DNA from 2 places in the Viridibacillus sp. FSL E2-0187 genome. Region 1 is predicted to be linked to the other one. Evidence: riboswitches for the same ligand, from Rfam matches in the RefSeq annotation. Region 1 holds a riboswitch; the other holds the start of a gene.
What was found. A riboswitch is a leader RNA that binds a small molecule or an ion and turns the genes downstream of it on or off. The one in region 1 is predicted to bind thiamine pyrophosphate.
Positions count from the first base shown of each region.

Region 2: linked by a shared signal. The riboswitch ahead of thiT (energy-coupled thiamine transporter ThiT) and the one ahead of tenA (thiaminase II) in region 1 are both predicted to bind thiamine pyrophosphate.

Region 1 is NZ_JBBOVG010000002.1:394,409-399,120, forward strand. It holds gene thiM (hydroxyethylthiazole kinase) at 1-802, opposite strand, end outside; gene tenA (thiaminase II) at 802-1,491, opposite strand; TPP riboswitch at 1,588-1,692, opposite strand; gene MHH85_RS21185 (MATE family efflux transporter) at 1,861-3,231, shown strand; gene MHH85_RS21190 (putative RNA methyltransferase) at 3,460-4,317, shown strand; gene MHH85_RS21195 (PH domain-containing protein) at 4,407-4,712, shown strand, end outside.
Region 2 is NZ_JBBOVG010000001.1:141,463-146,174, reverse strand. It holds gene MHH85_RS00585 (M3 family oligoendopeptidase) at 1-490, opposite strand, end outside; gene MHH85_RS00580 (polyphosphate kinase 2 family protein) at 554-1,303, opposite strand; gene MHH85_RS00575 (tryptophan-rich sensory protein) at 1,545-2,273, shown strand; gene map (type I methionyl aminopeptidase) at 2,332-3,084, opposite strand; gene thiT (energy-coupled thiamine transporter ThiT) at 3,290-3,850, opposite strand; TPP riboswitch at 3,982-4,087, opposite strand; gene MHH85_RS00560 (M20 family metallopeptidase) at 4,235-4,712, shown strand, end outside.

The sequences.
Region 1 (4,712 bases):
GAATATCCTCTTTTTCTACAATTTTAATATTGTCACGTAAATCTTCTGAAGTAAGAGAATATAAACTGTTAATCATTTCAACTGCAAATGTGCCCGGAGCATTGGCTGTTTTTGCAGCCCTTTCTCCAACTTGTTTGTAAAATGAGAGAGCATTAGCTGTTGCTTGCAAATGATGGCCTTCAGAAACAGCAAGAAATGCACCCGTCACCGCGCTAAGCAAGCACCCGGAGCCTGTAATTAGTGGCATTAAGTCATGCCCACCATCTATTTGAATTATCGTTTGGCCATCGGTTACGGAATCCTCAACACCAGTGACTGCAACAATACAGTTAAGCCGTTTAGCAACTTGTTTAGCAGTCAGTTGTACATCTATTTGACCTTCACCAGCATCAGCTCCCCTTGATTGCCATTCGATATTACCGAGTGTAGCAAGTTCACCTACATTACAGCGGATAGCCGTCACCTGGACTTCCTTTAAAATGGTTGTCACGGAGTTCCTACGAAACTCACTAGCACCTACGCCAACTGGGTCAAGAACAACGGGAATACCTTTTTTGTTGGCACTTTTACCGGCCTCAATGATGGATAAAACAGTTCCTTGATCAAGAGTACCGATGTTAAGAACTGTACAGTCTGCTAGAGCAGCCATGTCAGCTACTTCCTCGATTCCCTCTGCCATCATAGGGGAAGCACCTAGAGCGAGAAGACCATTAGCTTGGAAATTGGCAACAACGATATTGGCAATATTGTGGACTAGCGGTTTTTTGACACGTAACTTTTCAAGAAAATGTTGTTGACCCATTATTTAGTCAACTCCTTTTCGTAATACCCAATTGTCCATTGTTCTTTCGTCCATGCCATTTCCCAGAAATGCCATTCATAATAACTACTTTTACGGAAATGTTCTTTTAGTTGTTGAATACGTGCAGGAGGTAAGTCTTCGGCAAGTTCATTCATGCGATTAATTTGTTCTTCTACTAATTCTCCGAACCACTCAGAACCATATGTTTGAATCCATTTATCATAAATAGGGTGATTAGGTTTTGAATCTTTTAGGCGTTCACCGATTTCATAGTAAAGCCAGTAGCAAGGAAGTATTGCAGCAAGAGTATCTGCTAAATCACCATTGTTTGCAGAACGATACATATGAGATACATATTCATATGCTGTCGGTGCAGGCTCAAATGCCGTAAGCTCTTCATCTGTAATTTCTAACATAGTAAAAAATTGCTCATGAAGTGACAACTCAGCGATACATGTAGATTCAGCATGTTTGGCAAAACGTTGTGTAGTATGTAAATCATTTGCCTTTACTGCTCCTAGTGCTTGCACCTTTGCAAAGTGGGTTAAATAATAAGCATCTTGTTGTACGTAATATTGAAAAATATCGAGTGGCAAAGTACCTGCTGCTAATGATTTTACAAACGGATGTTGAAAGCTACCTTCCCATAAATCATTACATTCTTGTCTTACTTCTTCACAAAATGTCATCTTTATGCACCCCAAATTCTTTTGTTTTTGAAAACAAAAAGCCGCCCCTGATCTGTGTCAGTAGGCGGCGAGCAATCATTTTCAATAAAACAAAATAGACTGATAGCGCCACTTCCCTCCGCTGGTATGAGCCAGATCAGGTTCTAAGGGTCCGCAGCATTCTGCGTCTCAGCCAATTAAATGACTCCCCTAGTGGTTAAAAAGCGATTTAGTTTTCAACATCAATATAACATAATTATTGGAATTAGCAAGGTGCAATTAAGCAAAGTAAATAGATTGTAATAAATGGTATTAGGTCATAGAAATGAGCCGAATTCTATGTTAAGATACAAATTGTCTGAATTTTATAGTGGGAAGCAAGGTGTTTAGATGGGGGCAACAGCAACTGTGAAAGAGCCTGAAGTGAAATTAAATTTATTTCATTTAACTTGGCCGATTTTTTTAGAAGTATTTTTATTTATGTTAATGGGGCTTGCTGATACATTTATGCTGAGTGCATTGTCTGATGATGCAGTATCAGGAGTAGGAGCGGCCAATCAATATATTCATATAGCAATATTAATTTTAGAAGTAATAGGAAACGGAGCATCGATTGTTGTTGCTCAATATTTAGGGTCTAAGCGTTATTTGGAAGCAGCTAAAATTTCAGCACTAGCCGTTTCCTTGAATTTAGTTATTGGGTTAATAATGAGTGTCGCTTTCGTGATTTTCTCGAAAAATATTATGATTGCAATGAATTTACAAGGTGATGTTCTTGAGTACGCTAGTAAATATTTATTCATTGTTGGGGGAGCTATTTTCCTACAAGCAATCATCAACTCGTTAGCAGCGATTATTCGTGTGCATGGTTGGACTAAACAGACGATGTATGTATCACTTGGAATGAATATTTTTCACGTAATAGGAAACTATGTTTTGATTTTCGGTAAATTTGGCTTCCCTGAATTAGGAGTACAAGGTGCGGCAATTTCATCGGTCGTCAGCCGTGTTTTAGCTCTACTAGTATTCTTTTGGCTATTGTATCAAGCGCTAGAGGTACGTATTAAATTGCAATACTACGTGTCGTTATCAAAAGAATACATCGGTAAGATTTTACAAATTGGGCTACCATCTGCATTTGAGCAGGTGATGTACCAAGGCTGCCAAATTGTCTTCTTATACTATGTAACGTATTTAGGTGCAGAATCACTAGCAGCTCGGCAATATGCTTATAATATTTCAATGTTCACCTATTTATTTGCCATAGCAATTGGTACAGGAACTGCTATTATGGTTGGCCGATATGTTGGAGCTAATGAAAAGGATGCAGCGTATAAACAGTTATGGGTTAGCATAAGATGGGCGATTATATTCACATTAGTGATGGTCACAGTGGTCGTTATTTTCCGCTATCCATTGATGCGTCTATTTACTGATAATCCAGAGGTTATAAAAATTGGTGCGGCAGTGTTAGTGTGTAGTATTTTGTTAGAAACAGGACGTACATTTAATATTACGATTATTAATTCATTGCGTGCTTCAGGTGATGCCAAATATCCGTTAATCATTGGATTTTTCTCGATGGTTTGTATGAGCTTACCACTAGGTTATTTACTTGTATTCCAATTAGACATGGGTTTAATAGGTGTGTGGTTGGCAATTGCAGCAGATGAATGGTTCCGAGCTATTCTTGTTTTCTTTAGATGGAAAAGTCGCCGCTGGGAAAGATATGCTCTCGTTGCACCTGATAAAACGAAATAAATTGATTAGATGCGAATTTTGTAAGAAATATATTAGTATTTCTTGATATTTTAATCGCTGATGGCATAAGTCATCAGTGATTTTTTTTATTGTAAAAAGATTACTTACTGTTCGTAATAATTCCTATTATCAAGATGTTTATGCACGCCTCTTGATATTTTATCCTTAGCCAATCAACACTTTGTTTTGTATACTTGGTAAAGAAGATTAATGAACGAGGTGTTTGGCATGGCATTGCCGAGAAAAGTAGCGAGTGCTAATTATATGAGAGAGAATCAAGAGCTGTTCGCTTGTCCAATTTGTGGGGGTGAGATGACGGTGACGGATGATTGTAGTGTTGTTTGTGATAATAGACATTCTTTCGATATTGCAAAACAAGGCTATGTAAATTTCATGACACATGCTGCGACTTCAATGTATGGCAAAGATTTATTTGAAGCGCGTAAGCAGGTTATTGAAAGTGGATTGTATGCACCGATGCATACAGAGGTTTGTGATTTACTGAAGCAGATGAATACTAATGTTGCCGTATTAGATACAGGTTGCGGAGAAGGATCACATTTAGCAAGTATTAAAAATAAATTCGAGGAGCAATCTGATAACAGCTTTGTTGGAGTAGGTATTGATATCGCAAAAGAAGGAATTATTGCAGCAGGACGGAATTATAATGACATGATTTGGTGTGTCGGCGACCTAGCAAAAAGTCCGTATCAACAAGTGAGTTTTAATGCAATATTAAATATTTTATCACCTGCAAATTACACTGAGTTTAAACGACTTTTGAAGCCGAATGGGTTGGTTATTAAAGTTGTACCACAAAGTGGATATTTACAGCAATTACGTGCTTTATTCTTTGCAGATTCTGAAAAGGAATCTTATTCAAATGAACTTACTGTAGAGCGGTTCAAGGAGAATTTCCAAGAGGTTGAAGTAAAGCGTATTACACAAACAATAGCAATAAATCAGGAGTTGGTGCCTTTATTAATGCATATGACACCAATGGGCTGGCATCAAAAAAGTGATGATGTAACCACAAATTTAACTGAAATTACGATTGATTTAGATATATTAATTGGGAAAATGTAAAACCGTCCTCCGCCTTTATTAGCGGGGGATATTTTTATTTAGAAACTTTTTCCTTATATTAGACGTAATAGTAAAGAAGGAGTGGTTGGATGTATTTAAAGATTGAAGCGCCACAGCGCTGTATTTCGAGAGAAGCTGTAAAGGTTTGGCGTATGACTGAAACATTAACAAATACAGGGATTATAGCTGTACTTGGAGTCCTCTACTATTTACATATTCACTTTGAGTGGAAAGAATGGATTGGATGGATTGTCTTAGCGCTTATAGTAGCAACTTTCTTGACTGCAATTTGGGAAATCTTTTTTAAACCGAGTTTTATGCAAAAGTATTGGCGTTATGATGTAAATGAGGAATTTATTCAATTAAAGTATGGGGCTTTTAAAGAAGTTAATGAA
Region 2 (4,712 bases), on a different contig from region 1:
AACCATCTACCTTTAATGCGGAAATAATATTCTCTTCCTGCTCAGAAAGTTTTAACTTAGTTTCATCGCGCCATTCATTTAAAGTGAAATTAAATTGTGATAACTCCTCAGTAGCAAGTAGTTCTGTCCATTTTTCTTCTTCTATGCCACTTAGTACTTGTTGAAATTGCAATTTAATTGGAGCGAAATTCGCAGCTAATGATGAAATTTCACTACGTAGTAATGATGCTTTTTTATCAGTCATATCTTGTGCTTGTAGACACGATACAAATGACCCGGTTTGCCCCATATTAATATATACTTCTTTCATTAATTCTAGAACATTTAAAATGGATTTTGAATCTTCTGCTACAATACTTGAAATTGCATTTTGTAGCTCTTCTAATTCAACTTGGATTTTGTCTAATTGGATTCTTAATTCTTCTGAATTACTACCTCCTGCAAATACGCTCTCTAAATCCCATACTTCTGGAAATTTTACATTTGTCATATTCAAGCCTCCATTACCAAATTTTCTTACATATTCAGTATAATACTTCCGGACCCGAAATAGTTAGACTTCTTCGCTAATAGTTTCAGAAGGATCAGTAATTTGTAATCCTCTTAGTTCACATTCTCTTGTAACATGTGCAATTACTTGCTTTAACACTTGAATTCGTGCGTACTTTTTATCATCACCAGATATTAAAATCCATGGTGCATGAGGTTTATCTGTCTTCTTGAACATTTCATTTGCTGCTTCTACATAGATTGGCCACTTGTCACGATTTCGCCAATCTTCATCTGTTAATTTCCATTTTTTATAAGGATCTTCTTGTCGTTCTTTAAATCGATTTAATTGTTCTTCTTTTGACACTTGAATCCAGAATTTTGCTACGATATAGTTATCATCTGTAAGTAGTTTTTCAAATTGGTTAATTTCTTCGTAGGCACGTTGCCATTCTTCTTGTTTAGCAAAGCCTTCTATACGTTCTACTAGTACTCGTCCATACCACGAACGATCGAAAATGCCGATTTGCCCTTTATAAGGTAAGCGCGTCCAAAAGCGATGTAGATAGTGATATTTCAGCTCGAAGGGTTGTGGTGCTGCAATGGGATGTACGATATATCCACGAGGATCCAGTCGTTGTGTTAAACGTTTAATGGCTCCACCTTTACCAGCTGCGTCCATTCCTTCAAATGCTAATACAAGCCCGATATTATGATTGAACAAGAACTGTTGGATATTTAAAAGTTCTAATTGTAATTTTTTTAGTTCCTTTTTGTAGGAAGGTTTATCGTTTAGATGTTTGTCTAATTTCATATCTTCAATGCGTTTACTCACTCTAACCACTCCTTTTACTTTTATACTATTATTTTACAGTAAATTGATCTGAAATGATATTTGTTGTTCTAACTAATCGAATGTATACTTTATACATACACTTTAAAATTCGAAGAGTTGTTTGTATATTTACGTAATGAATAACGAGATACTTTTCTACTTCAGAGTGCAACAAAATTAAGTTTTTTATACTATTCTCAACATGAAGGAGGAGATTTTATTGGGGAGATTAATTATTATTACCATCGCTTATATTGCAATGGTAACCGTGAACTTAACTGCTAATATTCTTCCACTAAATGGTCAAACTACTGGCGAAATCTCCGACAGTTATACAGTTCTTTTCACTCCAGCACGATATGTTTTTACTATTTGGGGCTTTATATACATAATTTTAGCTTACTGGATTTATAAACATTGGAACAATCATCAGAGTAAGAACTCAATTTCTATTGAACAAACACTGTTATTTACAGCCAGTTCACTACTTAATATTTTGTGGATTTTCCTATGGCATTATAATTACTTCCAACTGACGATTGTCGTAATGCTACTATTGTTAACTTGTTTAGCACTTCTATATTTCTCATATAGTAATGATGAACAAACGTGGTCAAAACGCATCCCCATTTCCATTTACTTTGCTTGGATTTGCGTAGCAACAATAACAAATGTCTCTTTCGTTTTAACATCTAATCATTGGAATGGCTTAGGTTTAAGTAATCCTTTGTGGGCTGTTATTATGCTTACCCTAGGTACGGCTATTGCACTTCATATTCGTTTCCACCATTATGATATTTTTTTTCCAATCGTCTTCATTTGGGCTTATATAGGGATTGCGATAAAAAATGGCTTTGAGGAATTATTAGTAACGACAGCAGCACTTTTTCTAAGTGGTGTTTTATTGGCAGGAATCTTGTTTATAAAAAAACAAAAGCCTTCTAAATAACAATAAAAAACAAAAGGCCTCCCTTGATGGAAAATTCAAGGGAGGTTTTTTCAATATTTTAGTCTAATTTAGTTGTAATAATTGGTTCACCATCAGTTACGATGATTGTATGTTCATATTGAGCAACTAGTGATTTGTCAGGCGTTATAAATGTCCAACCATCACCTGATTCAACAATATGTTCTGCTTTTTGAGAGATGAACGGTTCAACAGCTAAAACCATACCTTCTTTTAAAATTGTGCGATCCCATGCATCAAAATAATTTAATACATGTTGTGGATCTTCATGAAGTGAACGGCCAATGCCATGACCTGTTAAGTTCATAATAACCGCTAGACCGTTAGCTTTTGCTTCACGTTCAACCGCTTTACCAATTTGGTTTAAACGAGCACCTGGTTTTACTTTTGTCATCGCACGATCAAATGCACTTTCTGCAACTTGACAAAGTTTATCGATTTCTGGGTAAGATCCATCACCAACAACAAATGACACACCAGTATCTGCAAAATAGCCATCAACATGACCAGAAACGTCGATATTAATAAGGTCTCCCTCTTTTAGAGTAAGGTTTCCTGGAATGCCGTGTGCAACTTGTTCGTTCACACTTATGCATGTATATCCTGGGAAATCATATTCACTTTTAGGTCCTGAAACGGCTCCATTTTCTTCAAATAAACGGCCACCAATTTCATCTAATTCTTTAGTTGTAATTCCTGGTTTTGTTGCTGCCTTCATCGCTTCACGAATTTGGGCCATTACACGTCCAGCTTTTTTTAATCCTGCAATATCCTCTTGAGTTATAGCTATCATTTTATACGATCCCTTCTTCTCATATGTCTACTCTCTACTATAACACTTTTTTTGCGAAATGAAGAACATGAAAACTGAGTATCTTGCTATTTCAAATGTCTATATATTTAGAATAATTTTGTTTAGCTCTTATATTAAACATATGAAATTACGTTACTGAAAGTGCTAAAAGAGGATTCCAATTTTAAGGAATTCTCTTTTTTTATCAATTTTGTTGTTGTAATAAACGAGGTGCTGATGTAAATAAAAGTACAGCTACAACTGCTGTTAGTATAGTAGCTGGCAACATATACGTACCATTATAAATTATAGAATACAAATATACATTTTGATTACCTGCATATTCGCTAAAGAAGACAATTCCTGCTGTAGTATGAGCAATGTATCTCAGCAAACCACCAAGTGTTGTACCTAGCACAATATACAAAGTCATTGCTTTTTTGTTTAATTGCTTACTTGCAGTAAACACTAGATGCCTCACAACTCCAGCAAGTCCTACCACAGTAAATGCTATAAAGTAATCGATAAATCCTTGAAGCGGTGTAAAAATTGAAGCGCCCATCGCCACTTGCAATAATCCAATTAAAAAACCGGTAATCAAACCACCTGATACACCCCATCGGAATGCCATTAATACAATTGGTACCATAACGAGGCTAATAGAGCCGCCTTGAGCCCACAGTTTAAATGACAGCTGATCTAAAATTAGACCGATTGCGGAAAAAATTGCAATCTCAATTAAAAACAACAATTTCTTTTTATCCAAAATAAATATCCTCCCGTAGTTCTGATGTAGAACACACAAGACCTAAACGTATCCCTTTTGTAATGGGCTCTAGATAGTAAAACTTAGAAATAAAAAACCGACATCAGGACAGGTCCTGACATCGGTTATATGTCGGTTTCTATCCACATTCCTACGCAAGCATTAACTTACAGGTTCAAAGGGTTAGAACTTTGGGTTCACTCTCAGCCGACCATTTCGGCTCCCCTTGTGGTAAATACATCATTTAATTGTAATTGTAGAACACCCCTATTGTACTCAAACAATTCTTTTATTTCAATAGATTACTCTGAATTGAATGAGAGATCTCTTTCAAAAATGTATATAATAAATAAAATGGAATTTAATGAAAGGGATGACAATTAAATGATTGATTTACTAAAAAAATTAATTACATACAAAAGTGATACTCCTACTGGAGCAAATGAAGCTTTACAATTTTGTGCTCAATGGCTTGAGCAACAAGGTATAGATGTTAACCTATATCAAAATAACGGACTTGATATTTTAACAGCTGAAATTGGACAAGGCGCAGATTGTCTTATCTGGAATGGCCATGTCGATGTCGTTCCAGCTGCAATTGAACAATATACCCCCTTTGTAGATGGAGACCTTTTATACGGGCGTGGAGCTGCTGATATGAAGGCAGGAGTCGCGGCGATGATGTTCGGCTTTGTAGAGCTATCTAAATCAGCTGACAAGCTGCCTAGACGCCTTCAACTTCATCTGGTGACAGATGAAGAAACTGGTGGTGAGAATACATCAGGATGGCTTGCTCGTAATGGGTTTAATGGTCAATTTGTTATTTGTGGTGAACCTACGCAACTGCAAATTGGTTTACAAG